2 linked regions of the Paraburkholderia fungorum genome follow. The protein of the gene in region 1 interacts with the protein of each later gene in a pairwise test. Links are inferred from orthologs where the notes say so. Each region holds a gene or a part of one and is shown on either strand. Other genes may lie near its edges. The genes, in order: hflC and ftsH.

Region 1 (6,542 bases):
GCCCGGCCATAGGCCTGGCCGACATGGTCGTAACGGCCGCCGCGCGCCACCGCATTCGGCACGCCGTCGACATAGGCCGAAAACATCACGCCGCTGTGGTAAGCATAGCCGCGCAGGTCGGCAAGGTCGATCATCACTTCGGCGCCGTCGACCTGGCTCGCGAGAAACGCGAGATCGTCGAGTGCGCGGGCGATGGCCGGCGTATTCGGCAAACGTGCGCGGGCTTCTTCGAGCACCGACGCGTCGCCATAAAGCGAAGGCAGCGCGCGCAACGCATCGCGGATGACCGGCGTGAGTCCTTCGGTGAGTTCCGCGAGACGCGGCACATCTTTGCCCGCCAGCGCGTCGTAGAGCGACTGACCATGGTCTGCGGCGGCCGGTTCGGATTCGATCAACGCAGCGAGCACACCCGCGTGACAGAGGTCGAGACGAACCTTGGAAAGACCCGCCAGACGCAGTGCGTCGAGCATCAGTTGCTGGATTTCCAGGTCGGCTTCGAGGCCAGCATGACCATAGATTTCCGCGCCGATCTGGATCTGCTCACGCGTGGCGTGCAAACCGCGCGGACGCGTGTGCGCAACATTGCCCGCATAGCAAAGACGCGTCACGCCCTGACGGTTCAGCAAATGCGCATCGATACGCGCGACCTGCGGCGTCATGTCGGCGCGCAGACCGAGCGTACGACCGGACATCTGGTCGACGAGCTTGAAGGTGCGCAGATTCAGATCGTGACCGCCACCGGTCAGCAGCGACTCGAGGTATTCGAGCAGCGGCGGCATCACCATCTCGTAGCCATACGAGCGGAAACGGTCCAGCAGACGGCGCCGCAATTCTTCGATCTTGCGGGCTTCCGACGGCAGCACGTCGGCGATATTTTCGGGGAGTAACCAGGTCGACATCGATACAGTCCTACGACGTTGAACACGGCGGCTGGGGCGCCGGTGAGTGAGTTTTAATGGCGGGCGGCGACTCGATTCTGGCGGCTATCGCAGACGCCCTGACGCCCGTGCACCTCATGCCGGCTCGCGTCGGCAGACATCAGCAGCACAGACACCACAGGCGAGGCATCTACGGCCCGAGCCGGACCCGTCAGGTCACGATAAACAGCAGAATCAGTCCGAGCGCCATCACGATCAACCCGCCAATGCGGATCTGATGCGCGGGACGTTCCGCAATTTTACGGAACGTGTCGCGCCAGGCCGCCGGAAAAACGAAGGGAAACATCCCTTCGATAATCAGCATCAATGCGATCGCGAGCAGTAACGAGCCGGCTATATCCATGCGATGAAAAGCCGCGATGCGAATGCCGCGGCGGTTCCGGTTATCAGTGTTTGCGCGGTGCCGCGGGAGCGTCCGGGGCAGCGCCGCCGGTCGGGCTACGCATGAAGCGGAAGAACTCGTTATTCGAGTCGACGACAACGATGTCGCCCGGCTTGAAGGTGTTCCGGTATGCCTGCATGCTTTGATAAAACTGATAGAACTGCGGGTCTTTGCCGAAAGCGTCTGCAGCAATGGCCGCAGCCTTCGCATCGCCGTCGCCACGAATGCCCTGCGCCTGACGATAGCCGTCGGCGAGAATCTCCTGCTGCTTCGCGATGGCATCGGCCTTGATCTGGTCAGCCTCGGCCGCGCCCTTGGCGCGTTCGTCGGCGGCAACCTGGTTGCGCTCGGCAATCATCCGCTTGAAGACCGAATCGGTCATCGCTGCGGGGAAATCGACGCGCGTCAATTGCATACCGACCACCGACACGCCCAGCGACGCCGCCGCCTTGTCCATCGAGTCGCGCGCTTCGTCCGCGACAGCCTGCTGTTTGGCAAGCGCGTCGGACAACGTGACCTTGCCAAACGCGTCGCTAAGCGCGGTGCGCGACAGCAGAGCCAGCCGGTCCGGCAGGCTCTGGACATCACCCTTTGTTTCAGCGAGCAATTTCAGCGGATCGGTGACGCGGAACCGGACGACCGGATTCACCAGTAACTCGGTTTTGTCCGACGTGACGTAATGATCTTCGTCTGGCGCGTCGAGCGACTGCACGCGGTTATCCACCAGCGTGACGGTTTGCAACGGCGGCGGCAGTTTGACGTGCAGCCCCGGCCCGAGCAACGTGGACGGCGAGTCGCCACGCGACGACAGCACGGCCATATGCCGCTGATCGACGACGAACACCGTCGACGACGCGGCGAACAGCACGATGACAATAGCCACGACGAGCGCAATGATCTTGTTCATGTTGTGCGCTCCTTATTGAACGTCGTCTTCACGCATGCGATTGCGGAAGGCGTCGCGTGAACGGAGCGAGTCGCTGCTTGCCGCGGCCTGGCTGGCCGGCGTGCTGACGGCGGCCGGTGCCGAAGCCACGACTCCCGGTACAGCGGCAGCCGCGTTGTCGGAAGCCGCCGGAGCCGCTGCACCGCTCGCCGCTTGCGGAGCTGCAGCTGCCGAAGCGCCCGACGGGCTCACGCCTGCTTCCGCGAGCCGCTGACGATTCTGTTCGATCAGCTTGTCGAGCGGCAGATACATCACGTTATTGCCGTTCTTGTTGTCCACAAACACCTTGGTCGCCGTCGAATAGATGTGCTGCATGGTTTCCATGTACATGCGCGTGCGGACCACAGCGGGCGCTTTCGAGTACTGCTCGTAGACCTGATTGAAGCGCTCAGCGTCGCCCTGCGCCTGAGCCACGGTCTTGTCGCTGTACGTTTTCGCGTCGGCGATCTGGCGTGCCACATCGGCTTGCGCATGCGGCAGCAAATCTGCGACGTAGGCCTGCGCGTCGTGCTTCGCGCGTTCGTTTTCCTGGCGTACTTTTGCGGCGTCGTCGAAGGCGGCCTGCACCTGGTCGGGCACCTGCACCCCTTGCATCGTCACCCCGGTCACAACGAGACCGGACTGGTTCGCGTCGAGGGTCTGCTGGATCGATTCCATCAGCTGCTGACGAATTGTTTCGCGATCCTGATCGAGAACATCGCTGGTGCTGCGCGTGCCGACGATGCTGCGCACCGCCGCCTGAGCGGCCTGCATCACGCTTTGATCGGGATCGACGCTGCGGAACAGATAATCGGTCGGCTTGCGCACCTGGTATTGCACCGCGAAACGCACGTCGACGATGTCCGCATTCTGCGTGAGCATCGACGCGTCTTTCACGTTCGCGAGACGCACGACGTTATTGCGGCCGATCTCCACCTGGCGGATCTGCCCGATATTGACGACTTCATGCGCTTCGAACGGATACGGCAGACGCCAGTGCACACCCTGCCCCGCGGTGTAACGATATTTGCCGAACTGCATCACGACCGCCGCCTGACCATCCTGCACGACGAACACGCCGCTGCCGAGATAGATAGCGATCAGCACGCCGATCACGATGCCCACGCCGATGCGCGCGCCGCGTCCGTTATCGGGTTTGCCGCCACCGACACCACCGCCCTTGCGTCCAAAAATCCGGCTCAGGCGACGATTGAAATCACGCCACATCTCGTCGAGATCGGGCGGCCCTTCACCGTCTTTGGGTGGGCGCTTGGGATCGTTCGGCCGTTGCCGGTCTCCATTGCCATCGCCCCGGCCCCAGCGCGGATCGTTCAGTGACAGCATGGCGCGCATGCGCAGCCAGATACTCCGCTCGTTGTAATCGTTCACCTGTGTTCGTTCACCAGAGTAGACAGCGGGTCAGTGCAATTGGGACGGGTCAGTGCCCGAGTTCTGGGACCTTGCGGTCGTCGTGCGGTGCTGCCGTTCCGTTTTCTTCCGACGGCTCGATCAGCACGTCGCCAAGAGGTTCGGCAGTAGCGATTTCAGCGATGGCAGCGCGCAATGTATCCAGCCCTTGCCCGGTGCGCGCGCTCAAAAAGACGCGCGAAATATTACCATACTCATCCCGCTCAACCGCGTCCCCACGGGCCGCCAACTCGGGCACCGCGTCGATCTTGTTGAATACCAGCACCTGCCGGATCGTGTCCGCGCCGATAGCGTGCAACACCTCGTTCACCTGATCGATCTGATCGAGGCGCACTGCGCTCGATGCGTCGACCACATGCAGCAGCAGATCGGCGTGAATGGTTTCTTCGAGCGTGGCACGGAATGCCGCGACCAGCTGGTGAGGCAACTCGCGGATGAACCCGACCGTATCGGACACCACCACCTGCCCCGCTTCGTCGCCGAGATACACGCGGCGCGACGTTGTGTCGAGCGTCGCGAACAGTTGGTCGGCAGCATACGCCTGAGCTTTAGTGAGTGCATTGAACAGCGTGGATTTGCCCGCGTTCGTATAGCCGACCAGCGACACCGACATCGTCTGATTCCGGCTGCGCGCGCGACGCTGCGTGCCATGCTGACGACGCAGCTTCTCAAGCCGCGTCTTGAGCGCCTTGATGCGCTCGCCGATCAGGCGGCGGTCGGTTTCGAGCTGCGTTTCACCAGGACCGCGCAAACCGATACCGCCCTTCTGACGCTCGAGGTGAGTCCACGCACGAATCAGCCGGGTCGACAGATACTGCAACTGCGCGAGCTCCACCTGCAGCTTGCCTTCGTGGCTGCGGGCGCGTTGCGCAAAAATATCGAGGATGAGACTGGTGCGATCAATCACACGGCGATTAAGCGCCTGCTCCAGATTGCGCTGCTGCGCAGGTGCCAGAGCGTGATTGAAAATGACGAGTTCGATGTCGTTCGCCTCACACGCAAGACGCAATTCTTCGGCCTTGCCGCTGCCGACGAACATCTTCGCGTCGGGGCTGGACCGGCGTCCGGTGAGGGTAACTAACGGATTGGCACCCGCGCTTTGCGCGAGCAGGCTGAGTTCTTCGAGACTGGCTTCGAAATCGATCTTACCGAAGTCGATGCCGACAAGCGCTGCATTGATCAAATTGGAGGGTATCAAGATAAGGCGGCCGGGAGTAATCGCCAACGGGCGACGCTACGCCGGCCGCGACAGGGGTTAGGACTGTTCAGAATCCGGGTGGAAATTCACCGGACGGGCTGGCACGACTGTCGAGATTGCGTGCTTGTAGACCATCTGGGTGACCGTATTCCGGAGCAACACGACGTACTGGTCGAACGATTCGATGTTCCCTTGAAGCTTGATGCCGTTGACCAGGTAGATCGACACCGGCACATGCTCTTTACGCAGTGCGTTCAAAAACGGGTCTTGTAACAATTGCCCTTTGTTGCTCATAGCAAACTCCGTATTTTTTTGCAGGTTGACTAAATTGACGACGAAGGAAAAAGAGATCCGCCATCAACCGCTACACTATAGCCGATTTTCGTTTTTGCGCGAGGGCATGGCCTAAGCGGCCAAACCCAGCACACACGCGGGTTTCAGCCTTTATCCGCGTAAGGGTTCGTCGATGATCTGAACTCTATGCGCAATGGAGTCCCAACCAGCTTGAAAGTTTCCCGGAAGCGGTTTTCGAGGTAGCGTTTATACGTTTCGGTGATTGCATCAAGTGCGTTGCCGTGAATCACGATGACCGGCGGATTCTGTCCACCCTGGTGGGCATAACGCAGTTTCGGGCGCACCGGACCACGTCGGCGCGGCTGCTGGAATTCAACAGCGTCGATCAATGCGCGCGTCAGCTTCGGCGTCGGCAGCTTGGCCATTGCCGCTGCGTACGCGTCGTCGACCGAGCGCATCAGCGGCCCAATCCCGCTCTTTTCCTGTGCGGAAATGAAATGGAATTTGGCAAAGTCCAGAAATTTTAGTTTGCGCTCGAGGTCGGCTTTGGTGCGGTCGCGCACATGCGAATCAAGACCGTCCCATTTGTTCACGCCAACGACCAGCGCGCGCCCTTGTTCCACGACGAAACCGGCAATGTGCGCGTCCTGTTCCGAAATGTCCTGGCGCGCGTCGAGCAGCAGGATCACGACGTTCGCGTCGGAGATCGACTGCAGCGTTTTCACCACCGAAAATTTCTCGATCGCTTCGAACACCTTGCCGCGACGGCGCAAACCAGCCGTGTCGATCAACGTGTACGGTTTGCCTTGACGCTCGAAGTCGACGTAGATCGAATCGCGCGTAGTGCCTGGCATGTCGAACGCGATCACGCGTTCTTCGCCGACCAGCGCATTAATCAGCGTCGACTTACCAACGTTCGGACGACCGACGATCGCGATCTTCACGCCACGCGCTTCTTTCTCGTCGTCGCTCTCTTCCGGCTGACCGGCGTAGGCAACACCGAGCGCCTCGTTGATCATTTCCGTGACGCCGTCGCCGTGCGCTGCCGAAATCGCGCGCGGGTCGCCGAGACCAAGTTCGTAGAAGTCGGCGGCGACATTCGAGTACTTCATGCCCTCCGCCTTGTTGACGACCAGGAAAATCGGCCGGCCGACCTTGCGCAGATAATCGGCGATGGTCTTATCTTGCGGCGCGAGCCCATTGCGACCGTCGACGATGAACACGACGATGTCGGATTCCTCGACCGCCTGGCGGGTTTGACGCGCCATCTCGTGCAGGATGCCTTCTTTGGCGACCGGCTCGAAACCACCGGTGTCGACGACCAGATACGGCCTGTCGCCAGCGCGTCCTTCGCCGTAGTGGCGATCGCGCGTGAGA
Region 2 (17,234 bases), 330 kb from region 1 along the record:
AGGACGAGTGCTGCCTTGACGTTCACGACTGCGCCGACCACCGCGCAAAGAACAGCCAGCAGCACGATCGACACGAGGGAGCGCGCCCAGATGATGTTCATGGTCTAGCGATCGAAGAGAAAAGCACACGCGCCGAAATGGAATTTGCCGCGCCTCGGTATTGCGAATACGACGGTGCGAACGTAACTGGCGTACCTGCCGCGAGCGGCGCAAGTGGTCTGAAAACCAGTCGCGCCGCGAGCGCTTATCAGGCGCTCTTCGCCAGACGGTAGCCGCTGCCGCGCACCGTTTCGATCATAGCATCGCATCCGGCCGGCTTCAGAGCCGCGCGCAGACGCTTGATGTGCACGTCCACCGTGCGCTCTTCGACGAACACGTGGTCGCCCCACACCTGATCGAGCAGTTGCGTACGGCTATGCACGCGCTCCGGGTGCGTCATGAAAAAGTGCAGCAGACGGAATTCCGTCGGACCCAGATCGAGCTTGATCTCGCTGCCTTCGGCATGCGCGGCGACGCGGTGCGTAGCCGGATCGAGCTTGAGACCGTTGATCGCGACGAGGTCTTCGGTCAACTGCGGCGCGCGGCGGCGCAACACCGCCTTGATACGCGCCATCAGTTCTTTCGGCGAGAACGGCTTCGTGACGTAGTCGTCCGCACCGATTTCGAGGCCCAGCACCTTGTCCTGTTCATCGCCACGCGCGGTCAGCATGATGATCGGAATGTGCTTGGTGCGCTCGTTGTTGCGCAGATCGCGAGCGAACGCAATGCCCGATTTACCCGGCAACATCCAGTCGAGCAGGACGAGGTCGGGCAGCACGTCGCTGATCAGGTTCTGCGCCTGCTCCGCGTTGTACGCGCGAATCGGGCAGTGTCCGGCGTGTTGAAGATTGACCGAAATCAATTCGGAAATGGCGGGCTCATCTTCAATGACGAGAATGCTGCTGGGCATCGGCACCTCTGTTCCTTGTCTCTTGATTAACTGAGTGCTTCGCGTTCGAGCGCGTCGCGCGACTTGTGCCGCACGTCGGTGCCCTTCACGATGTAAATGATGAATTCCGCGATGTTCTTCGCGTGGTCGCCGATCCGCTCGATCGCCTTCGCGATGAACAGAAAATCGAGGCCCACCGAAATCGAACGCGGATCTTCGGTCATGTACGAAATCAGTTTGCGCACGAACGCGCGGAATTCTTCGTCGATCGCTTTATCGTCGCGCACGATCTGCGCGGCGGCGACTGTATCGAGACGCGCGAACGCGTCGAGCGCGCGGCGCAGGATCGACACCGCCATTTCGCCCGACAGCTTGATCTCGGCGATATTGATGGTGCGCGACGCGCCGTCTTCCATCAGACGCTTGGTGCGCTTGGCGATTTTTTCCGCTTCGTCGCCGGCGCGTTCGAGGTTCGTGATGGTCTTCGAAATCGCGATCAGCAGACGCAGGTCACGCGCGGCCGGCTGACGGCGCGCGATGATGTTGCTGCACTCTTCGTCAATATCAACTTCCATCTTGTTCAGACGGTCTTCGGCCGCGATCACCTGCTCGGCGATATCGAGGTCGAATTCGTTGAGCGCCTGCATCGCGTTGACGATTTGCGATTCGACGAGGCCGCCCATTTCGAGCACCTTCGAGGACACCAGATTCAGGTCGGCATCGAACTGGCTGGACAAGTGTTTATCGGACATGTCGTACTCCCTTATTCTGCGCTGTGGCTTAGCCGAAGCGGCCAGTGATGTAGTCCTCGGTTTCCTTGCGGACCGGCTTGATGAAGATCTTTTCGGTGTCGCCGAATTCGATCAACTCGCCGAGGTACATGTAGGCAGTGTAGTCCGAACAGCGGGCCGCCTGTTGCATGTTGTGCGTGACGATCACCACCGTGTAATCGCTCTTCAATTCGGCGATCAGCTCTTCGATACGGCCCGTCGAAATCGGGTCGAGCGCGGAGCACGGCTCGTCGAGCAACAGAACTTCCGGACGGATCGCGATACCGCGCGCGATACACAGACGCTGCTGCTGACCGCCCGACAAACCGTAGCCGCTCTGGCCCAGTTTGTCCTTCACTTCGTTCCACAACGCGGCCTTGGTGAGCGCCCATTCGACGCGGTCATCCATTTCCGAGCGCGGCAGCGTTTCGAACATCTTCACGCCGAATGCGATGTTGTCGTAGATCGACATCGGGAACGGCGTCGGCTTCTGGAACACCATGCCGATCCGCGCGCGCAGCAGCGAGATATCGCGCTTGGAGGTCAGCAGGTTTTCGCCGTCCATCATGATCTCGCCTTCCGCGCGCTGCTCCGGATAGAGCGCATACATCTTGTTCAGCGTGCGCAGCAGTGTGGACTTGCCGCAACCCGACGGGCCGATGAACGCGGTCACCTTGCCTTCGGGAATGTGCAGGTTGATGTTCTTCAGCGCGTGGTACTTGCCGTAGAAGAAGTTCAGGTCGTTGATCTCGATCTTCGGACGCGACGGCGACGAAGCCTGGCCGCTCTGGACGGGATCGGAACCGGCGGGCGCGGCTTGACGCGCGATCGGATTGAGTTGAGTTTCTGCCATATTCATCGGATTACACTCCGCCCTTACTTATTCGAGAAGACCGTGCGCGCGAGGACATTCAGTCCGAGCACCGCGAGCGTGATCAGGAAGACGCCGGCCCATGCGAGCGATTGCCATTGCGCAAACGGGCTCATCGCAAACTTGTAGATCGTAACCGGCAGATTCGCAACCGGCTGATTCATGTCCATCGAGAAGAACTGGTTCGACAGCGCGGTGAACAACAGCGGCGCGGTTTCGCCGGCAATACGTGCAACGCCGAGCAGAACGCCCGTCACGATGCCGGAGACGGAGGCCTTCAACGTGATCGACAGCACCATTTTCCACTTCGGCGTGCCGAGTGCGAAAGCGGCTTCACGCAGTGCGTTCGGCACCAGCTTCAGCATGTTTTCGGTCGTGCGGATCACGATGGGGATCTGTAGCAACGCGAGTGCGAACACACCCGCCCAGCCGCTGAAGTGACCCATTTTCGCGACCACCAGAGCGTAGACGAACAGACCGATCACGATCGACGGCGCCGACAGCAGAATGTCGTTGATGAAGCGCGTGATCTGGGCGAGCCAGCCCTTCTGACCGTATTCGGCGAGGTAGACGCCCGCCAGAATACCGATCGGCGTGCCGATGAAGGTCGCGAGTCCCACCAGCATCAGGCTGCCGACAATCGCGTTGGCAAGACCGCCGCCGTCGGTATTCGGCGGGGGCGTGGACTGCGTGAACAACTCGACGGACAACCCACCGATACCCAGACGCAGCGTCGTATAGAGAATCCACACGAGCCACACGAGACCGAACGCCATTGCCGCGAGCGACATGGTCAATGCAATCGCGTTCTTGAAACGGCGGCGTCCTTGAAGACGCACACGCATGGCTTCGAGTTGGGCGGGATCGTGCGAACCCGGCATATTCAAAGTGGGCTGGCTCATTTCGCGCCCTCCCCTTTTTCGAGGCGAAGCAGCATGATTTTCGAAATCGCCAGCACGATGAAAGTAATCACGAACAGGATCAGGCCGAGTTCCATCAGCGCCGACGTATGCAGACCAGGGTCCGCTTCAGCGAACTCGTTGGCGAGCGCCGACGTGATGCTGTTGCCCGGCGAGAACAGCGAAATATTGTCGAGCAGATTGGTATTGCCGATCACGAACGTGACCGCCATCGTCTCGCCGAGCGCGCGGCCGAGACCCAGCATCACGCCGCCGATCACACCGGTCTTCGTGAAGGGCAACACGATTTTCCACATCACTTCCCACGTCGTGCAGCCGATGCCGTAAGCCGATTCCTTCAGCAGAACTGGCGTGACTTCGAACACGTCACGCATCACCGAAGCAATGTACGGAATGATCATGATCGCGAGAATCACACCGGCGCACAGAATGCCGATGCCGATCGGCGGCCCGGAAAACAGCGCGCCGACGAACGGAATCCCGCCGAGCACCACGCCGAGCGGCTTCTGGAAATACTGCGCGAAGATCGGCGCGAAGACGAGCAGACCCCACATACCGTAGACGATCGACGGAATCGCGGCGAGCAGCTCGATCGCGATGCCGAGCGGTCGGCGCAGCCAGGCGGGCGCGAGTTCGGTCAGGAAGAGCGCGATGCCGAAGCTGACGGGCACCGCGATGATGAGTGCAATAAGCGACGTGGCGATCGTGCCGTAAATCGGCACCAGTGCGCCGAATTGCTTGCTTGGTGGATCCCACTCGGCGGTCCACAGGAAGCGGAAGCCGAACTCCTTGATCGACGGCATGGACGCGACGACCAGCGAGACGATGATGCCGCCGAGCAGCAGTAGCGTGATGATGGCGGAAAGGCGTGTCAAACCGCCGAAGATCACGTCGCCGGCGCGGCTGGGCGCCTTCTGCTGCGACGTGCTGCCGGGCGGCGTGGACCTGCTTGCGCCAGACGCTAATTGGATATCGGACATGAGAGCCTGATGGACCTGTTTCCAGTTGCCGTATGACACGTGTCGTGCGGCCGGTGATGCTCGAGTTAAGCTGAATTCGATGCTGGATGAATGCCACACGTAATTGCAGGTAACCTCGCTGCAAGTTTGCCGTTGCGGTTAATGCCATTGGCCGTCCTCACAGGAGGACGGCCAATGTAGTGCGACTTGCTGTTGCTTACGTCAGAAGCTTAGTCGGCGATCGACTTGCCTGCTGCGTCTTTGACCTTCGCCTTCCATTGCGTGCGGATTTCAGCCGTGACCGAATCCGGCAGCGAGATGTAGTCCAGATCGTTTGCAGCTTGCGTGCCGTTCTTGAACGCCCAGTCGAAGAACTTCAGCGTTTCCGTGCCTTGCGCCGGCTTGTCCTGCGCCGTGTGCAGCAGCACGAACGTTGCGCCGACGACCGGCCATGCGTCCTTGCCCGGCTCGTTCGTCAGGATCTGGTAGAACGACTTCGACCAGTCAGCACCGGCAGCCGCTGCCTTGAACGTTTCCGTCTTCGGCTCGACCACTGCGCCCGACGAATTCTTCAGCGCTGCGTACGTCATGTGGTTCTGCTTCGCGTACGCCCATTCCACGTAGCCGATTGCGCCCGGCAGACGTTGCACGAAGGCTGCGACGCCGTCGTTGCCCTTGCCGCCCGTACCCGTCGGCCAGTTGACCGTTGCGCCTTCACCGACCTTCGCCTTCCAGTCAGCGTTGACCTTCGACAGGTAGTTCGTCCAGATGAAGCTGGTGCCCGAACCGTCGGCGCGGCGAACCACGGCGATGTCGGTATCCGGCAGCTTGATCTTCGGGTTCAACGCGACGATTGCCGGGTCGTTCCACTTCTTGATCTTGCCCAGGTAGATGTCGCCGAGCACTTCACCCGACAACACCAGTTCGCCCGGCTTCACGCCCGGCACGTTGATTGCCGGAACCACGCCGCCGACCACCGTCGGGAACTGGAACAGGCCTTCCTTCGCGAGTTCTTCGTCTTTCAGCGGAGCGTCCGAACCGGCGAAATCCACGGTCTTCGCGACGATCTGCTTCACGCCACCCGACGAACCGATACCTTGATAGTTAACCTTGCCGCCGCCCGACTTCTGATAGGCGTCAGCCCACTTCGTGTAGATCGGTGCTGCGAAGGTGCTGCCCGCGCCAGTGATGTCTGCGGCTTGCGCTGCGATAGCGAAAAGCGCGCCAGCGACGCCAGCGAACACGGTTTGCATCAATTTCATGAGACCTCCAAGGGTGTGAGCGGGTGTGAGCGAGTAACTCGAACACCGCGAAGCTTAGGGTCTATTTATGACAGTAACGTGACTTATCGTGAATCGGATGTGACAGTAGGATTACGGCGCGAAAGGTCGTTGGGATGGTGAATTGCGGGTTTCACGGCGCTTTGGGCGCTATTTGTATGTTGATTGGGTTGTATGGCGGGGTGAGAACGTTTGCGGGGGAAATCAGAAGCGGATAAGCACGGGGGATGGTGCCGCGGTGATTGGCTAGATTGTGGCGGATTGCCGCAGGGGATGGCGGGGGCGAAATCTGAAGGCCGTTAGTTGCGATGAGGACGCGTGAGCGCAGCGGCTGTCAGTTGCGCGAGGAATGCGCAGGTTTGCGGTCCGTTAGTTGCGGGAGTTGTAGAGCGCGGATTCTAGGAGAACTGCTAGTTGGGACTGCCGCTGCGATGGCAGCGTCAACGACAGCGGCAACGGCACGCCAATAGCGCCGCGCCGCTGCCTGAATACCGCTTAAGCCGTAGCCTGCCTCACCGCATCCGCGATCGTTTCCGAATGCAGAACCGCGTCGTCGGCACTTTCCGCTTCGACCATCACGCGCAGAACCGGCTCTGTACCGGATGCACGAATCAGCACGCGCCCGCGCCCTTTCAACGCGTCTTCGGCCGTGCCGATCGCGCGACGGATCGAGTCGCTGCCCTTCCAGTCTGCGTCAGGTTTCATGCGCACGTTGATCAGCTTCTGCGGGAATAGCGTGACGCCCTCCAGCAATTCGGCGAGCTGCTTGCCGCTGCGCTGCATCGCCGCCAGCACCAGCAACGCGGAGACGATACCGTCGCCGGTCGAGTGACGATCCAGCGACAGAATGTGTCCCGAACCCTCCGCGCCGAGCTGCCAGCCGTGCTCGCGCAACTGTTCGAGCACGTAACGATCGCCGACCGCCGCGCGCACGAACTTCACGCCGGCTTCCTGCAACGCGACCTCAACGGCCATATTGGTCATCAACGTACCGACTGCGCCCGACACTTTGCCTTCGGTCGCGATCCGGTCCTTGACCAGCACGTACAGCAGTTCGTCGCCGTTATACAGGCGCCCCGCCGCATCCACCACCTGCAGACGGTCGGCGTCGCCATCGAGCGCGATACCGAGGTCCGCGTGATTCGCACGCACCGCGCGCACCAGCGCATCGGGTGCGGTCGCGCCGACACCGTCGTTGATGTTGAAGCCGTTCGGCGACACGCCGATTGGAATCACCTCGGCGCCGAGTTCGTGGAACACGTGCGGCGCGACGTCATAAGCGGCACCGTGCGCACAGTCGACCACCAGCTTCATGCCACGCAGATCGTACGCAGCCGGGAACGTGCTCTTGCAGAACTCGATATAGCGACCGGCAGCGTCGTCTAGCCGCCGAGCCTTGCCGAGCTGTTCGGAGGCGGCGCAGGCGAGCGGCTGATCGAGTTGCTCTTCGATCATCGACTCCACTTCGTCCGGCAACTTGTTGCCGTCGGCGGAGAAAAATTTGATGCCGTTGTCGTAATACGGATTGTGCGACGCGCTAATGACGACGCCCGCAGCAAGCCGCAATGCGCGCGTCAGGTAGGCAATGCCCGGGGTCGGCATGGGACCGGCGAGCATCACGTCGACGCCCGCTGCCGAAAATCCCGACTCGAGCGCCGCTTCGAGCATGTAGCCCGACACACGCGTGTCTTTACCGATCAGCACCGTTGGCCGCGTGCCGGATTTGGCCCAACGATCCGCGCCCGCAAGCACCTTGCCCGCCGCGTAACCGAGCCGCAGCACGAATTCCGGGGTAATCGGTCCTTCGCCAACCTTGCCTCGAATCCCGTCCGTTCCGAAATAACGACGTGCCATTTTTATCTATCTCCCGTGGCGTTGGGTTCAATCGTGCGCGCGGGCGTGTTTCGCCGCATCGCGCATAGCTGCCCATACTTTCAATGAATCTACAGTTTGTAAGACGTCATGGACACGCAGAATTGCCGCGCCCCGTTCGGCTGCGCACACAGCCGCTGCGATGCTGCCCGCGACGCGCTCCGGCGCCGGGCGCCCGACCACCGCGCCGATCATCGATTTGCGCGACATGCCCGCAAGAATCGGATACGGCGGTTCGGCGCGTGGAGCCGTGTCCGGCAGATGCGCGAGCAGCGTATAGTTATGCTCGATCACCGCCTTGCCGAAACCAAACCCCGGATCAACGCTAATGCGTTCGCGCGCGACACCAGCCTGCTGCAACGTAGCCACGCGCTCCTCGAGAAAATGGCGAACTTCGCTCACCACATCTTCATAGGCAGGCTCGCCGAGTTGCATGGTCTGCGGCTCACCGAGCATATGCATCACGCATAGACCGCAATTGCTGTCGCGCACAGCGTCAACTGCGCCGGGCATGCGAAAGCCCCAAATATCGTTGATCAGATCAGCGCCCGCAGTCAGCGCGTGGCGCATCACTTCCGGCTTATAAGTATCGATCGACAGCGGCACGTTCGCGCCGCGTAGTTGCTCGACAAGCGGAATCACGCGTTCGAGTTCCTCGTCGAGTGGCACGGGGGGCGCCCCCGGCCGAGTCGATTCGCCGCCGATATCGATGATATCCACGCCGTCGAGCATCATCCGCTCCGCCTGGCGCAGCGCATCGTCGCGCATCGCGTACTTGCCACCATCGGAAAAAGAATCGGGCGTGACGTTCAGAATGCCCATCACCAAAGGGCGTTCAAAGGTCAGCTTGAAGCGGCCGCATTGCAGCGGCGCGGGGACGGGAAGAAAACTGCAATCGACTTTCGACACGTAGCGAACTTCACGCAAAACAAATAAATGCAAAACGGGCCGGCGTGGAACACACCGGCCCGCACTTTCTACTATTTGACGATCAGGCGGGTGCGGTTGCGCTACCCGGCTTGACCTCAGTGCCCGGACTTCCGCCCGACGAGGCGTCGCTTGCCGACGGCGGCGAGCTCTTCGGCGAGCGCGGCGGACGGCCAGCCATGATGTCGTTGATCTGATCGGCGTCGATCGTCTCCCACTCCATCAGTGCGGCTGTCATCGCTTCGACTTTGTCGCGGTTTTCATCCAGCAGGCGCTTTGCGAGCGTGTACTGCTCGTCCAGCACGCGGCGAATTTCAGCATCGACCTTTTGCTGAGTCGCTTCCGAAATCGTACGCGTGAAGCCACGGCCAAAAGGCGTTGCGTCGTTCTCGTCGTCGACGTAGACCATCGGCCCCAATGCATCGGTCATACCGAAACGGGCTACCATTGCACGCGCTGTTTGGGTTGCCTTGTTGAAGTCGTCCGATGCACCCGTGCTGATCAGGTTCAGGAACAACTCTTCGGCAACGCGGCCGCCGAACAGAATCGCGAGACGATCGAGCAAGTAGTCCTTCGAATACGTTTCGTTGTCATGCTCCGGCAACTGCCACGTTACGCCCAACGCACGGCCACGCGGAATAATCGTGACCTTGTGCACCGGATCGGCCTTCGGCAACAGCTTGGCAATCACCGCATGACCCGACTCGTGATAGGCCGTTGCACGCTTCGACTCTTCGCGGATCACGGCCGACTTGCGCTCCGGACCCATGAAGATCTTGTCCTTCGCGTCTTCAAAGTCGTTCATCTCGACAATGCGCTTGCCTCGGCGAGCCGCAAACAATGCCGCTTCGTTCACGAGATTCGCGAGATCAGCGCCCGAGAAGCCCGGCGTGCCGCGCGCGATCACCGCTGCATCGACGTCGTTCGAAATCGGCACCTTGCGCAGGTGAACCTTCATGATGTGCTCGCGACCGCGAATATCCGGCAGACCGACATACACCTGACGGTCGAAACGGCCCGGACGCAGCAGAGCCTTGTCGAGTACGTCCGAACGGTTCGTTGCAGCGATCACGATCACGCCCGAGTTCGCTTCGAAGCCGTCCATCTCGACGAGCATCTGGTTCAACGTCTGTTCGCGTTCGTCGTTACCGCCGCCCATGCCGGCCCCACGATGACGGCCGACCGCGTCGATTTCGTCGATGAACACGATACACGGTGCGTGCTTCTTCGCCTGTTCGAACATGTCGCGCACACGAGCCGCGCCGACACCGACGAACATTTCAACGAAGTCCGAACCCGAGATGCTGAAGAAAGGCACTTTCGCTTCACCGGCGATTGCGCGCGCCAGCAGCGTCTTACCCGTTCCCGGCGGCCCAACCAGCAGCACGCCACGCGGAATTCGACCGCCCAACTTCTGAAATTTCTGCGGATCGCGCAGGAAGTCGACGAGTTCGGAGACTTCTTCTTTCGCTTCGTCGCAACCGGCAACGTCGGTGAAATTGATTGCGTTGTTGTTCTCGTCAATCAGACGAGCACGGGATTTGCCGAACGAGAATGCCCCGCCTTTGCCGCCCCCCTGCATCTGTCGCATCATGTAGAACCAGAAACCGATGATCAGGATCGTCGGCCCGAGGTAGTACAGCGCCGAGACCAGCGCATTGGGTTCGTCATCAGCCTTGCCGCTCACCTGAACGCCATACTTCATCAGATCGCCGACCATCCAGATGTCGCCGGGCGACACGATCTGGTACTTCTGGCCGTCTGCTGGAGTGACCGTGAGGTTCCGCCCCTGGACGATGACGTTCTTGACTTTGCCGGCCTTAGCGTCATCCATGAACTGCGAATAGGAAACACCTTCCTGGACACGGGGCTTGTCGAACTGCTTGAACACCGTAAACAGCACCAGTGCGATAACCAGCCACACTGCTGCCTTCGAAAACATATTGTTGTTCAAAGCACCACTCCTTCACTTAGACGGGCGCCTACATTTGCCTTGCGGCACCACGAAAGCATTCTAATCCAGTCCGCAGACCCCTGCCATAAGGTTTCGCTACCACAGAAATAGCGTAGCGGGCCGCTGCAGCGCCAATTTCCGGCGCCCCCAGCACCTTATCGACAGATGCGGAACCGTTCTGGAGCGCCCTTATGCAGGACGCTTAAGATGCTTACCCAAAATAAATGTTTCTGACGATTTATCCCGCGACGCTTTCGGCTTGCGGGCCGCCACCACCTTGAACTGACGCTTGAACTTTTCGACAATCTGGCTGTAACCGCTGCCGTGAAAGCATTTGACTAAAAGGGCACCATCGGATTTCAGGTGATTTTGCGAAAATTCCAACGCGAGGTCGCACAAATGCTCGATTCGCGCGGCATCCGCCACCGCCACTCCCGACAGGTTGGGCGCCATATCCGAAATTACAAGGTCAACCTGGCGTTCTCCGACCAATTCTTCCAGTTGACCCACTACGGCGTCTTCGCGGAAGTCGCCTTGAATGAAGTGAACGTCAGCTACTGGCTCCATGGGGAGAATGTCCAGCGCGATGATCGTGCCGTCGATGCCGCCTTCGCGCTCTGCGTCGCGTTGAGCACCCTTGGCGAGTTTGTTGCGCACATACTGACTCCAGCTGCCAGGCACCGAGCCCAGGTCGACAATGACCTGCCCTGGCCGGATCAGCTTGTCCTGTTCGTCGATTTCCTTGAGCTTGTATGCTGCGCGGGCGCGATAGCCCTCCCGCTGCGCCATTTTCACGTAGGGATCGTTGATGTGGTCATGCAGCCACGCGGTGTTGAACTTGTTTTTTGCCATTAAAGATGAACTCTTGCTGCGTGGTGACGCGCTTTAGGGGATAATACGCGGTTAATTCGCGCGGCCAGTGCCAAACTGATGCCTAAACCGGCAATAAGTAACGGTGAGCCGCGATTCTGTTGTTCTGACGCGCCGCCCTGTTGAATCGGCCCATTCGAGCAAATCGATCGGGAACGCAGGTGCCGCCATTTTAGTCGAGTCTCCCACTTTCCATGCCAGCCCTCAAAGTCTCTTCCGACCAACGCGCCGAGTTGCGCTCCCAGGCACATGCGCTCAAACCGGTCGTGCTCGTCGGCGCCGAAGGCTTGACCGACGCTGTGCTCTCCGAAATCAAGGTACACCTTGGTGCTCATCAGCTGATCAAGATTCGTGTGTTCGGCGATGAACGCGAAGAGCGCATCGCTATCTACGAAGAAATCTGCGACAAGTTGAACGCCGCGCCGATCCAGCACATCGGCAAGTTGCTGGTGATCTGGAAGCCGGAATCGACCCAGCCCGCGGTGAAGGCCAAACGCGGCGCCTTGCCGAGCGCCCGCGAAGCTGCGGAAGAAGCCAAGCCGGGTAAAGGTCGCGCACCGCGCGTCGTTAAGGTCGTGAAGCCCAGCGAAATTCCGATGCGCAAGCCGAAGGCTAAAGCGGTTGTCGTGCGCGGCAATGAACGTGTGACGCAAGGCGGCAACATCAAGCGAGCCAAGAAGCGTCAAACCAGCGCAAAGCGCTCGCATCAATCGTCGAAGTAAGCGAATGGTGAGAGGTGCGGGCCAGATCCGCACCTTTGACCCAAGGTAGGCTGAAGCAGACGACCCATTGCGCACGGCGATCTGCCCGAAGCAACCGATCAGCGGGCTCCAGCAACACGCCCGCTGCGGCAACTCAGTCCGTCAGCCTGTCACTTTTCCTGCAGTACCGCTGCCATGAGCACCCTGCTCCACGGCCAGCACGCCGCCACCCGCAGGCAGCTTCCACACCAGAGCCAGACCCAGCACGCTTTCGATCAGATAAAACAGACTCGATACGCCATGCAGGATGCCAAAGCGCGTTGCATAGACCGAATGCCCTACGTCGCTGCCAGCCTCGAGTGCGGCCACGCGCATCGCATTCATAAACGGCTGCAACGCGAAATAGCCCACCAACACGCATAACAGCATGCCGGCAATCATCCAGCGAACACGGCGATAGGCTTGATCGCCACGGCGCACCAGAACATTCGCGAGAACGAGCAGCAAAATGCCGCACACGATGCCAACCAGCCCCTGGATCCGGAATAGCTGTGCTGCCACGGCGCCCGCCGAAATCCGGTCGAGCGACGTGAACAGTACCGGCGCGACGGCATAGCCGATAGTCAGCAGACTGCCGACCCACAGCACCGTCAAAAGACGAAAAAGTCGATGTGGCATCTGGGACACCGCAGCCGCCATCAGACGTAGCTAACCGCGATAATTTCGTACTCGCGCACGCCGCCCGGTGCCTGCACCGAAGCCACGTCGCCTTCCGACTTGCCGATCAACGCACGCGCGATCGGCGAGCTGATCGAGATCAGACCATGGTCGATATCTGCTTCGTCGTCACCGACGATCTGGTACTTGACCGATGCACCCGACTCCAGATCTTCCAGTTCCAGCGTCGCGCCGAACACCACGCGGCCGTCCGCGTCGACCTTGGACGGGTCGATCACCTGTGCACCAGCCAGCTTCGATTCGATCTCGGCAATCCGGCCTTCGATAAAGCCCTGCTTTTCCTTCGCCGCGTCGTATTCCGCGTTTTCCGACAGATCGCCCTGCGCACGCGCTTCAGAGATCGAATTGATCACCGAGGGACGCTCAACCGATTTCAGGCGCTGCAATTCATCGCGCAACATTTCCGCGCCGCGCTTCGTCAATGGAACAGTGCTCATAAACAACTCTATGCAAAAAACAGCCGTAAAAAAAATCACCGCGGTTAAGTGCATTCCGCGGGAACCAGCGCCCCGGGGCAAAACCCGGGCCACAGCACCTACGGAACGCCGCTTAACCGCGGCACTTACTTCTTGGACAAAAAGTCGAAGCCTTAGTTTAGGCGAGCGTGCAGCCCTTGTAAATCATAGACTTCGAGGTCCTTCAAATAGCGCAAACCTTCAACTGCAGCACGCGCGCCGGACATCGTCGTGTAGTACGTGACCTTGTTCGCCTGCGCGCTCATGCGGATTGAACGCGAGTCGGCGATCGCTGCGCGGGTTTCGTCGACGGTCGTGAAGACCAGCGCAATCTCGCCGTTCTTGATCATATCGACGATGTGCGGACGGCCGTCCTTCACCTTGTTGACGACCTTGACCGGCACGCCGGCCGCTTCGATCGCGGCAGCCGTGCCCTTGGTCGCGACGATCGGGTAGCCGAGTTCGTGCAGCATGCGCGCGACTTCGACGGCCTTCGGCTTGTCGGCGTCCATCACCGTCAGCAGCACCGTGCCCGATTCCGGCAGACGCGAGCCCGCGGCGAGTTGCGACTTGAACAGCGCTTCGCCGAAAGTCTGGCCCACGCCCATCACTTCGCCGGTCGAGCGCATTTCGGGTCCGAGCACCGGGTCGACTGCCGGGAACTTGACGAACGGGAACACGGCTTCCTTGACGCTGAAGTACGGCGGCACGATTTCCTTCGTGATGCCCTGTTCTGCCAGCTTCTGGCCGACCATTGCGCGCGCCGCAATCTTCGCAAGCGGCAGGCTGGTCGCCTTCGACACGTACGGCACGGTACGCGAGGCACGCGGGTTCACTTCGAGCACGTAGATGATGTCTTCTTTCGAGCCATCAGCCTGCGGCACTTGCTGGATCGCGAACTGCACGTTCATCAGGCCGATCACATTCAGCGCCTTGGCCATCGCACCGGTCTGACGCTTCAGCTCAGCCACGGTTTCTTGCGACAGCGAATAAGGCGGCAGCGAGCAAGCCGAGTCGCCCGAGTGGACGCCTGCCTGTTCGATGTGCTCCATCACGCCGCCGATGAACACGGCTTCGCCATCCGAAATGCAATCCACGTCGCATTCGATCGCGTCGTTCAGGAAGCGGTCGAGCAGCACCGGCGAGTCGTTCGACACCTTGACGGCCTCGCGCATGTAGCGCTCGAGGTCGCGCGGCTCGTGGACGATTTCCATCGCGCGGCCGCCGAGCACGTACGACGGACGCACCACCAGCGGGTAGCCGATTTCGTCGGCGAGTTTGAGTGCTTCGTCTTCGGCGCGTGCAGTGCGGTTCGGCGGCTGACGCAAGCCCAGGTCCTGCAGCAGCTTCTGGAAACGCTCGCGGTCTTCGGCGGCGTCGATCATGTCCGGCGACGTGCCGACGATCGGCACTCCGTTCGCTTCGAGGTCGAGCGCGAGCTTCAGCGGCGTCTGGCCGCCGTATTGCACGATCACGCCGACCGGCTTTTCCTTGTCGACGATTTCGAGCACGTCTTCGAGCGTCAGCGATTCGAAGTACAGACGGTCGGACGTGTCGTAGTCGGTCGAAACGGTTTCAGGGTTGCAGTTGACCATGATCGTTTCGTAGCCGTCTTCGCGCATCGCGAGCGCGGCGTGCACGCAGCAGTAGTCGAACTCGATGCCCTGGCCGATCCGGTTCGGGCCGCCGCCCAGCACCATGATCTTCTTGTTGTTGGTCGGGTTCGCTTCGCACTCTTCCTCGTAGGTCGAGTACATGTACGCGGTTTTCGTCGCGAACTCGGCCGCGCACGTGTCGACGCGCTTGTACACCGGGCGCACGTTCAACTCGATACGGCGCTGACGCACTTCCGCCGGCTTCGCGCCGAGCAGCTTGGCCAGACGGCGATCCGAGAAGCCGCTCTGCTTCACGTACTTCAGTTCTTCCTTCGTGAGGCTGGCCAGCGTGCGGCCTGCCAGCGCCTTTTCCTTCAGGATGATCTGTTCGATCTGCGCGAGGAACCACGGGTCGATCGACGTTTCGTCGAAAATTTCCTGAGCCGTCATGCCGACACGGAACGCGTCGCCGACGTACCAGATACGATCCGGACCGGCTTCGCCGATCTCGCGGATGATCTCGTCGCGGTTATCGGTCTTTTCGTCCAGACCGTCGACGCCGACTTCCAGACCACGCAGCGCCTTCTGGAACGATTCCTGGAAGGTGCGGCCAATCGCCATCACTTCGCCGACCGACTTCATCTGCGTGGTCAGGCGCGAATCGGCTTCGCGGAATTTCTCGAACGCGAAACGCGGAATCTTGGTGACGACATAGTCGATCGTCGGTTCGAACGACGCCGGGGTCGCGCCGCCGGTGATTTCGTTCTTCAACTCGTCCAGCGTGTAGCCGACAGCCAGCTTGGCCGCGACCTTGGCGATCGGGAAGCCGGTTGCCTTCGACGCCAGCGCCGACGAACGCGACACGCGCGGGTTCATTTCGATCACCACCATCCGGCCATCTTTCGGATTGATCGAGAACTGCACGTTCGAGCCGCCAGTATCGACGCCGATCTCGCGCAGCACCGCGAGCGACGCGTTACGCAGGATCTGATATTCCTTGTCGGTCAGCGTTTGTGCGGGCGCCACGGTGATCGAGTCGCCGGTATGGATGCCCATCGGGTCCAGGTTTTCGATCGAGCAGACGATGATGCAGTTGTCCTTGGTGTCGCGGACCACTTCCATCTCGTACTCTTTCCAGCCGAGCAGCGATTCTTCGATCAGCAGTTCGCGCGTGGGCGACAGGTCCAGACCGCGCTTGCAGATCTCTTCGAATTCGTCGCGGTTATACGCAATGCCGCCGCCCGAACCGCCGAGCGTGAACGACGGACGAATCACGACCGGATAGCCGCCGCTGCCGGTTTGTGCAGCGATATCCGCCTGCACGGTCAGAGCTTCTTCCATCGAATGCGCGGTGCCCGACTTGGCCGAACCGAGGCCGATCTTGGTCATCGCGTCTTTGAACTTCTGGCGGTCTTCCGCCTTGTCGATTGCTTCCGGCGATGCGCCGATCAGCTCGACCTTGTACTTTTCCAGCACGCCGTGCGCGTGGAGATCGAGCGCGCAGTTCAGCGCGGTCTGGCCGCCCATCGTCGGCAGGATCGCGTCCGGGCGCTCCTTCGCGATGATGCGCTCGACCACTTCCCACGTGATCGGCTCGATGTAGGTCACGTCGGCCGTGTTCGGGTCGGTCATGATCGTCGCCGGATTGCTGTTGACGAGAATGACCTTGTAGCCTTCCTCACGCAGCGCCTTGCATGCCTGCGCGCCCGAGTAATCGAACTCGCACGCCTGGCCGATGATGATCGGACCCGCGCCGATAATGAGGATGCTCTTGATGTCTGTCCGCTTGGGCATAACGCTCTCGCTAATGTATTCCTGAATTCTTTCCGTCGGCGCGCGTCGGTGTTGCGTTGCGCGCGCTTTGCTGTGCGCTGCTGCTTGCTGCTGTGTGCTGCCGTTGGCTGTTGCGGGCGGCTCATTTGGGGGGCGCTTGCGCACCTTGCGCGCTGGAAGCGCTCATCGCCTGACGAGCCGCGCGCTGCCGGGATGCCGTGCCACTTCTTCCGGCAAGCCCGCAGCGCCGAGCCGCTTCAGCTTACGCCGCCGCGCTCTTGTCGCCCTTCTTCGCGTCCATCAAACCGGTGAAGCGGTCGAACAGATAAGCGATGTCGTGCGGACCAGGCGACGCTTCCGGGTGACCCTGGAAGCAGAACGCCGGCTTGTCGGTCAGCGCGAAGCCTTGCAGCGTGCCGTCGAACAGCGAAACGTGCGTGGCGCGCGCGTTCGCGGGCAGCGTGTCGGCGTCGACTGCAAAACCGTGATTCTGCGACGTGATGACCACGCGGCCGTCGTCCAGATCCTTTACCGGATGATTCGCGCCGTGGTGGCCGGTCTTCATCTTCATGGTCTTGGCGCCGACTGCGAGGCCCATGATCTGGTGCCCCAGGCAGATGC

The links.
Region 2: the proteins of hflC (region 1) and ftsH interact in binary tests that used the Escherichia coli proteins (3 or more experiments, as listed by UniProt). The link is inferred for Paraburkholderia fungorum from one-to-one orthologs.

Annotation. Positions count from the first base shown.
Region 1 is NZ_FNKP01000001.1:2,486,662-2,493,203, forward strand. Bases 277-3,071 are described here. They hold hflC (protease modulator HflC), read right to left. Parts: upstream 2,228-3,071; coding sequence 1,325-2,227; downstream 277-1,324. Other genes in these bases: BLS41_RS10900 (ATP phosphoribosyltransferase regulatory subunit), read right to left, coding at 277-899; BLS41_RS10905 (DUF2065 domain-containing protein), read right to left, coding at 1,090-1,281; hflK (FtsH protease activity modulator HflK), read right to left, coding at 2,240-3,071. Also shown: more of BLS41_RS10900, read right to left, coding at 1-276; more of hflK, read right to left, coding at 3,072-3,634; GTPase HflX, read right to left, coding at 3,684-4,898; RNA chaperone Hfq, read right to left, coding at 4,929-5,165; ribosome biogenesis GTPase Der, read right to left, coding at 5,309-6,542.
Region 2 is NZ_FNKP01000001.1:2,810,745-2,827,978, forward strand. What follows is about bases 8,037-10,942. They hold ftsH (ATP-dependent zinc metalloprotease FtsH), read right to left. Parts: upstream 10,482-10,942; coding sequence 8,592-10,481; downstream 8,037-8,591. Other genes in these bases: folP (dihydropteroate synthase), read right to left, coding at 8,037-8,509; BLS41_RS12380 (RlmE family RNA methyltransferase), read right to left, coding at 10,671-10,942. In the rest of the region: phosphate regulon sensor histidine kinase PhoR, read right to left, coding at 1-101; phosphate regulon transcriptional regulator PhoB, read right to left, coding at 248-949; phosphate signaling complex protein PhoU, read right to left, coding at 976-1,680; phosphate ABC transporter ATP-binding protein PstB, read right to left, coding at 1,709-2,557; phosphate ABC transporter permease PstA, read right to left, coding at 2,575-3,471; phosphate ABC transporter permease PstC, read right to left, coding at 3,468-4,469; phosphate ABC transporter substrate-binding protein PstS, read right to left, coding at 4,679-5,710; glmM (phosphoglucosamine mutase), read right to left, coding at 6,224-7,582; more of folP, read right to left, coding at 7,610-8,036; more of BLS41_RS12380, read right to left, coding at 10,943-11,333; BLS41_RS12385 (YhbY family RNA-binding protein), read left to right, coding at 11,546-12,073; BLS41_RS12390 (DUF4149 domain-containing protein), read right to left, coding at 12,215-12,730; transcription elongation factor GreA, read right to left, coding at 12,751-13,227; carB (carbamoyl-phosphate synthase large subunit), read right to left, coding at 13,380-16,634; carA (glutamine-hydrolyzing carbamoyl-phosphate synthase small subunit), read right to left, coding at 16,876-17,234. UniProt on the Escherichia coli protein: Acts as a processive, ATP-dependent zinc metallopeptidase for both cytoplasmic and membrane proteins. Plays a role in the quality control of integral membrane proteins.